One region of the Streptomyces sp. NPDC060064 genome, then DNA from elsewhere that is predicted to be linked to it. Evidence: riboswitches for the same ligand, from Rfam matches in the RefSeq annotation. Region 1 holds a riboswitch; each other region holds the start of a gene.

Region 1 (2,253 bases):
TTGGCGCCGAGGGAGGACTTGTCCGGAGTGGCGTCCAGGTCGAACATCGCCTGGTCGATCAGGCGCTGCTCGGTGGCGTCGTAGCCGACGAGCTCCGGGCCGATCTGCTCGATGACGGCGAGGACGGCCTTCTCGACGCCCTTGCCCTGGTAGCGGTTCTGGTCACCGTCGCGGAGCTCAAGAGCCTCGAACGCACCGGTGGAGGCGCCGGACGGAACAGCAGCACGGCCCGTGCTGCCGTCGTCGAGGCCAACCTCGACCTCGACCGTGGGGTTGCCTCGGGAGTCCAGGATTTCCCGGGCTACGACGACGTCGATGGACGGCACGAGCATCTCCTTCTGGGATGTGACGCGAGAAGTGCAGGGTCTCTTGGCCTTGCGACATGAGCCTAACCGGCTCCACGGCATCGGCCAGCCGTTGCCCGCCCGCTGGGACGAAAAACGCCCCGAAGACTCGCGGCGCAGGACAAACAGCACGTGAACTACCTGCGGGTAACGCCACGAGGGCCCGGCAAGGACCGGGACGGGTACCGACCGGAACAGACAGAGCCCCGGCCCAGCGCGTACGGGGGGGAGACGCGCCGGACCGGGGGGTCTGGGACCCGGGGTCAGCTCAGGTGGAGCCGCACCGGGGGTCTGGGACCCGGGAGGTCAGCTCAGGTGGAGCTGCTGGCCCGGGAAGATCACATCGGAGTCCTTGACGATGTCCTTGTTGAGGTCGAACAGCTTCTGCCAGCCGCCCTTGACCTTCTTGGCCTCGGCGATCGTGCCGAGAGTGTCGCCGGCCTTGACCTTGTACTCGCCGTCGCCCTTCTTGAAGCCCTTGGCTGCGGGCGCGGACTTCGCCGGGGCGGCGGGGCGCTCGGAGCGCGTCGTGGGGGCATCGGCGCGCTTCGGGGCGGGCTTCGGGGCGGGCTGCGCCTGCTGCGTGGTGCCGGAGCCACCGTTGTAGGCGGCGTTGGAGAGGCCGACGCCGCAGTTCGGCCAGGCACCCTTGCCCTGGCCGGCCAGGACCTTCTCGGCGATGGCTATCTGCTGGGACTTGGAGGCCTGGTCGGCGGAGGAGGCGTACGCCGTGCCGCCGTACGCGGCCCAGGTGGAGGCCGAGAACTGCAGGCCGCCGTAGAAGCCGTTGCCGGTGTTGATGGACCAGTTGCCACCGGCCTCGCACTGGGCGACCTTGTCCCACTCGGAGGCGGTCGCGGCGGAGGCGGAGGTGGCGCCCATCAGCGGGGCGGCGACGACGGCACCGGTGACACCGGCGAGCGCGGCGATGCGGGTGGCCTTGGACGGGCGGCGGTGCTTGTTCTTGCTGGAAAACAGCATGGAACGTCTCCTCACCGACGCCTACGAGGTGAGCTGTCGGGTTCGGGCCAAGTGAGTTGCCCGGCCGCGCATGCTGCGCGCGGCTTCACCCCAAGCCGGCCCGTCGGCCGTTGCGTACTGCTCTCAACGGCCGGGCCCGGCGCTTACCTTGGGTCCCCCGCTCCTGCCTTCGGCGCTCTGTGCGAACGACTACTCCCCCCGACCGGCGGCAGGATTCGGCGTGACGGTCAGTGGTGCCCGCGGTGGCGAGCGGTTCAGACCGTAGACACAGCTCTCCCCGATGTCCAAAGACGAACATCGGGGAGGAATCGCCCATTTCACTACTCAGGGAACTCTCGTTTCCGCAGGTGAGAAGCGGAACAACCGGACCCGAGGGGCGAGATATGCCAGTTGGGACAAAGAGACCCATGTCTCAGTTGAACAAACTCGGACATACGCCAGCGAACTGCCGCTACTTCACGTCCAGATCGAGGCTCTGGCCAGGGAGGATGAGATCCGGATCGGCGCCGACCGTCTCGCGGTTCGCGTCGTAGATCGCGGACCAGCCACCGGGCAGCTTCTGCTCGTCGGCGATGGCCCACAGACTGTCGCCGGGACGGACGGTGTACTCGCCGGGCAGGGCGTCCGCTTTGTCGGTGTTGCCGGTCTTGTCGACCTCGTCACGTGTCGCACCGTCACCTCGCGAGGCATGGCGGGCATCTTCGCGCGGATTGTCCGTATTGCCCGGCTCGGTCTCCTCCGGGGCGCCACGGTGCTTGCCGGTGCCGCTGTCGGCGCCGGCGTCCTGCCCGGCACCCGGGTTCGTCGACTCGGACGGCCGGGTCGACGCCTTGGGGCTCGCCGGCGCGGAGGAGTCCACGGACGGCTCGGCGGAGGGCTCCGCGGGTCCGGAGGTCCCGGCGGAGGGCTCCGCGGACGCGGCCGGCGG
Region 2 (2,253 bases), on a different contig from region 1:
GGACATCAGCCTGTACATCAACTCCCCCGGCGGCTCGCTCAGCGCCATGTCCGCGATCTACGACACGATGCAGGTGGTCACCTGTGACGTGGAGACGACCTGCCTGGGCCAGGCCGCCTCAACCGCCGCACTGCTGCTCGCCGCCGGCGCCCCGGGCAAGCGGATGGCGCTGCCCGGCGCCCGGATCGTCGTCCAGCAGCCCGCCACCGAGGAGCAGTTGTGGGGCCGGCCGTCCGATCTGGAGATCCAGGCACAGGAGTTGCTGCGGCTGCGTGCCCAACTCGCGGAGATGCTCGTACGCCACACCGGCCAGACCCCGGAGCGGATCGCCGCCGATCTGGAGCGCGACAAGATCTTCGACGCCGAGGACGCCAAGGCGTACGGACTGGTGGACCACGTCATCAAGAACCGCAAGACCTCGCTCATCAACCCCGGTGCGCGGTGAGCCCCCGATGCTGCCACCCGAACTGCCGCCGCTGCCCGCACTGACCCGCGCCGAGGCCGACTTCATCGACAGCTATCTCGAGGTCGTCGATCTGCTGGGGCGGATCAACCCGGCCCGCGCGACGCACACCTACGGCGCACTGCGCGCGGCGCAGGCCCTGCTCGGCCGGGCCGCCGCGCTCAAGGACGCGCTGACGCTGATGCATATGCGCGGCGAGAGCGAAGTGCATGCGGCGACGCTCGCCGAAGCGCTCAGAGTGCTCGACGGCGAGCGCAGGGCGGGCCGGGTGACGATGCCGCCCGCTTCCATGAGTTGACGGATCCTCCACTCCCGTCTACCGCCATCGGGGTACCGCGCGGCCTCCCTCATTCGGTGTAGTCGCGATCCAAACGGCGGTACCGCACAACTTGCGCAACCCGACTACCGATCTAGCGGAATAAGCCGTTCCGCTGCTGGTAAGGCGTTCGTCAGGCGTCGCGGACCGATCACCGAAACGGCCCTGTCCACCCGAACAGGTCAGGGGTGACGAGACTCACATACCGTCGTTTCGCACGGAAATCCGGCATGGCATGAGTCAAGATCCCTGGGACGACAAGCCCCCGCCACCTCGGCGGGGCGGTCCGGGCGGACGCTGAGTCCTGCCGCCGCTCCGGATGTCTGGTCGACAGGAGTGCATCGGCAGGAGTGGAGGACCCAAGCAGGACGGGGTGGCCGGGCAGTCCGGTCGTCCCTAGGGGTGAAGCCGCATCAGCGGCCGGGCATCTTCGTCCGTCCGAACCCGACAGGTCATCCTTCACAGGCGGTTGACGAAGGGTTGCGCATGACTGCGCAGATTCATGTCCCGTCTCTGACCATGATGTCCCGGGCGGGTGCCGTATCGGCCCTGACTCTTGCCGCCGTCGGCGGCACACTGGTGGCGCCGGGCGCCACTACCGAAGCCAACGCGGCCACGGCCTATGCGAGCAAGGCACTCAAAGTGGCCGCATCGAAGAGGGGATCGCCGTACAGGTACGGCGCCTCGGGCCCGCACCGGTTCGACTGCTCGGGCCTGACGTTCTACTCGTACAAGAACGTCGGCAAGAAGCTGCCACGCACCGCCCAGCAGCAGTACAACAGGACCAAGCATGTCTCGGCCGCCTCCCGGCAGCGCGGGGACCTGGTCTTCTTCCACTCCGGAAGCTCCGTCTACCACGTGGGGATCTACGCCGGCGGCGGCAAGATCTGGCACTCGCCCAAGACCGGCAGCGTGGTGCGGCTGGAGAAGATCTGGACGAAGCGCGTCTGGTACGGCCGGGTGCGCTGACGACCGGCGGCTCACCGCTCACGTCTCACCGCTCACGTCCCGCCGCTCTCGGCTGATCGCTCACGGTCCGCCGGTCGTCGACGGTTGTCGGCGACCGGCGTACCGGGCCGGCCAAAGGCTCAGTGCGCCAGCGGCTCGGCCAGCAGCGTCACGCCCAGCGCAGTGAGGGCCCCACCGGTGACGCCTTCCACGGCCTGGGTCGTGCGCGGGCGGCGCAGCCATTGACCGAGGCGGTCCACCAGCAGTGCCACCAGCGGGAACCAGAGCAGAGCCAGTACGACGACGACGGCGGCGAGCAGGAAAGTGCGTGTCAGCACCGGAACGCCGTCCGGCACGAACTGCGGGAGCAGGCTGAGAAAGAGCACCGGCGCCTTTGGATTGAGGACGTTGGTGAGGAAGCCCTGCCGCAGACTGCGCCCCGTGCCGCCGGCCGGCCGGGCCTCCGGGTCCTGCACGGCGAGCTGCGGACGCAGTGCGCCGCGCACCGCCCGTACACCCAGGTAGA
Region 3 (2,253 bases), on a different contig from region 1:
AGGCCATCGGGTCGATGCCCGAACCGCCCGGGGTGTGCACCTCAAGGTGCAGATGCGGGCCTGTGACATTGCCGGTCGCGCCCACGCGGCCGATCGTCTCGCCCGTCGTCACCTTCTGGCCCACGCTGACCGACATCGACGACTGGTGGCAGTACCAGACCTCCGTACCGTCCTCGAGCTCCAGGACCGTGCGGTAGCCGTACGAGCCCGACCAGCCCGCCGACTTGACGGTGCCGCCGTGCACGGCCTTGACCGGCGTGCCCGTCGGGGCGGCGAAGTCCAGGCCGGTGTGGTAGCCCGAGGACCACATGGAGCCGGCCTCGCCGAAGGTGGAGGTGATCGTGTACGCGGAGGTGGGCAGCGCGAAGTTCGCGGCCAGCTTGGCGAGCCGCTCCGCCTCCGCCTTGGCCTCCGCGGCCGCCTCGGCCTTCTGCTTCGCGGCCTCGGCCTTCGCCTCCGCCGCCGTCTGCTGCTGCTTCGCCTCCGCAGCTGCCTTCTCGGCGGCGAGCTTCTCCGCGGCCGACTTGGCCCCGGCGTCCGCCTCGGCCCGCTGCTGATCGGCCTGCTGAAGGATGCGGGCGCGCAGGGCCTCACCGGCGCCGGCCGCACCCGTCTCCGCGTCCTCGGTGCCGTCGTCAGCGGCGAGAGTCATCGCCGTGAGCGGCGAGGCGTTCGCGTTCCCCGACTGCGCGTCGGCGCCGTCGGACATGAAGGCGCCCACACCCGGCAGTGACGCGGCGTCGGGCAGCTTGTCCTTGATCGAGTCCGGAAGGTCCGGCAGCGATATGGAGACCGGCGGCTTGTCCTGCGCGCTGGCCATGCCGCCCGCGCCGACCGCTGCGATCACACCGACGCCGAGCACCGTGGAGCTGCGGGCGAGTCCGCCGCGCTGCTTCATGACACGGTGCCGGCCGCGCACCGGACGAACGGAGTCCTCTGTGGGGTTCCATTCCTCCCATGCCCGCTCCGCTACGTCGTCGCCGAAGAAGTCGGATTGAAAGGGGGTTTCGGGTGCGGGGGCAGGGCTGTTGGACGCCACGGAGGCGTACTCCTTTCCTTCCTTCTCGCCTACCGGGTTAGCTGACGGGTTCGGAGCAGGAAGGTCTCCTACGAGCGCTTCGACCGCGAACAATGCGGCAAAAGGTGCCCGATTCACCCCAATTGGTGGTTCCCCGGTTCCCTTGCGGGATTCGGCGCGTGCGCACGGTGCCGTCTCTTGCGACGGCTGGGACAACCGCGCTGCGTTATCGAACGTTAATAGACGCCAGGGCCGGATCCAAGCTGTTCCGACTATTCATTGAAGACATTGGCCTGGACTTACCGGGACACAAGCGGCCGGAGTCGGGCGACTTGATCGGTGCCCGGACCGCACCGCACTTCTGACGGTGCGTCAAGTGTTATGCGGAGGGGTGTCCTACGACTACACACGGTACTGGCCCGTGTCTTCCTGCTCCCCTTCGATCACGTCTACGGTCCTGCGGCGCTCCGGCTGCCCGTCGAGCGGGCGGCTGACCGCCAGCAGCGCCATGTCGTCGTTGGGACCGCCGCCCGTATGCAGGCGTACATCGTCGACGATCGCGTCCAGCAGCTCCTCGGGGCCGGCGAAGAGCCGGCCGCCGAGCCGCTCGACGGGGTTGTAGAAGGTACCGTCCGCGTCGCGCGCCTCGGTCACCCCGTCGGTGTAGAGGAGCAGCGTGGCCCCGGCCGGGAGCGGATACTCGTCCGCCAGGTCCGGCAAGACCCCCAGATCACCCATGCCCAGCGGCAGCGCGTGCTCGGTCGGCTCCAGCCTGTCCAGATCGCCGTCGGCGTGCAGCACCAGCGGCTCCGGATGGCCACGGTTCACCACCCGCACCACGCCCTCGCCGCGCGGAATCTCGGCGAGTACGGCGGTGGTGAACCCCTCGAACACGTCCAGGGTGCCCCGCCTCGTCCCCTCGCGCGTGAGCGCCCGCTCCAGGCGCCCGGCGACGCCCTCGATCGATCTCTCCTGCTCGGCGGCCTCCCGGAACGCCCCAATGACCACGGCCACGGCCTCGACCGCCCCCATACCTTTGCCCCGGACGTCGCCCACGACCAGCCGCACACCGTGCGGGGTGTCCTGCACGGCGAAGAGGTCGCCGCCGATGAACGCGTCCGCCTGCGCCGCCTCGTACCGCGCGGCGATCTGCAGCCCGCCGATCCGGTCGGCGGGCGTGGGCAGCACGGCGCGCTGCGCGGTCTCGGCGATGTCCCGGGCGGAGGCCAGGCGCC

Evidence for each region. A riboswitch is a leader RNA that binds a small molecule or an ion and turns the genes downstream of it on or off. The one in region 1 is predicted to bind cyclic di-AMP.
Region 2: another riboswitch for cyclic di-AMP. It lies ahead of ACFWDI_RS17710 (C40 family peptidase); the one in region 1 lies ahead of ACFWDI_RS02015 (transglycosylase family protein).
Region 3: another riboswitch for cyclic di-AMP. It lies ahead of ACFWDI_RS35630 (M23 family metallopeptidase); the one in region 1 lies ahead of ACFWDI_RS02015 (transglycosylase family protein).

What each region holds. Positions count from the first base shown of each region.
Region 1 covers NZ_JBHWWF010000001.1:419,352-421,604, reverse strand. Annotated here, with positions in the region: gene eno (phosphopyruvate hydratase) at 1-332, opposite strand, end outside; gene ACFWDI_RS02015 (transglycosylase family protein) at 651-1,325, opposite strand; cyclic di-AMP (ydaO/yuaA leader) riboswitch at 1,329-1,510, opposite strand; gene ACFWDI_RS02010 (transglycosylase family protein) at 1,777-2,253, opposite strand, start outside.
Region 2 covers NZ_JBHWWF010000013.1:142,635-144,887, forward strand. Annotated here, with positions in the region: gene ACFWDI_RS17700 (ATP-dependent Clp protease proteolytic subunit) at 1-445, shown strand, start outside; gene ACFWDI_RS17705 (hypothetical protein) at 453-761, shown strand; cyclic di-AMP (ydaO/yuaA leader) riboswitch at 1,078-1,262, shown strand; gene ACFWDI_RS17710 (C40 family peptidase) at 1,266-1,748, shown strand; gene ACFWDI_RS17715 (LysE family translocator) at 1,868-2,253, opposite strand, start outside.
Region 3 covers NZ_JBHWWF010000046.1:19,440-21,692, forward strand. Annotated here, with positions in the region: gene ACFWDI_RS35630 (M23 family metallopeptidase) at 1-1,039, opposite strand, end outside; cyclic di-AMP (ydaO/yuaA leader) riboswitch at 1,051-1,206, opposite strand; gene ACFWDI_RS35635 (PP2C family protein-serine/threonine phosphatase) at 1,421-2,253, opposite strand, start outside.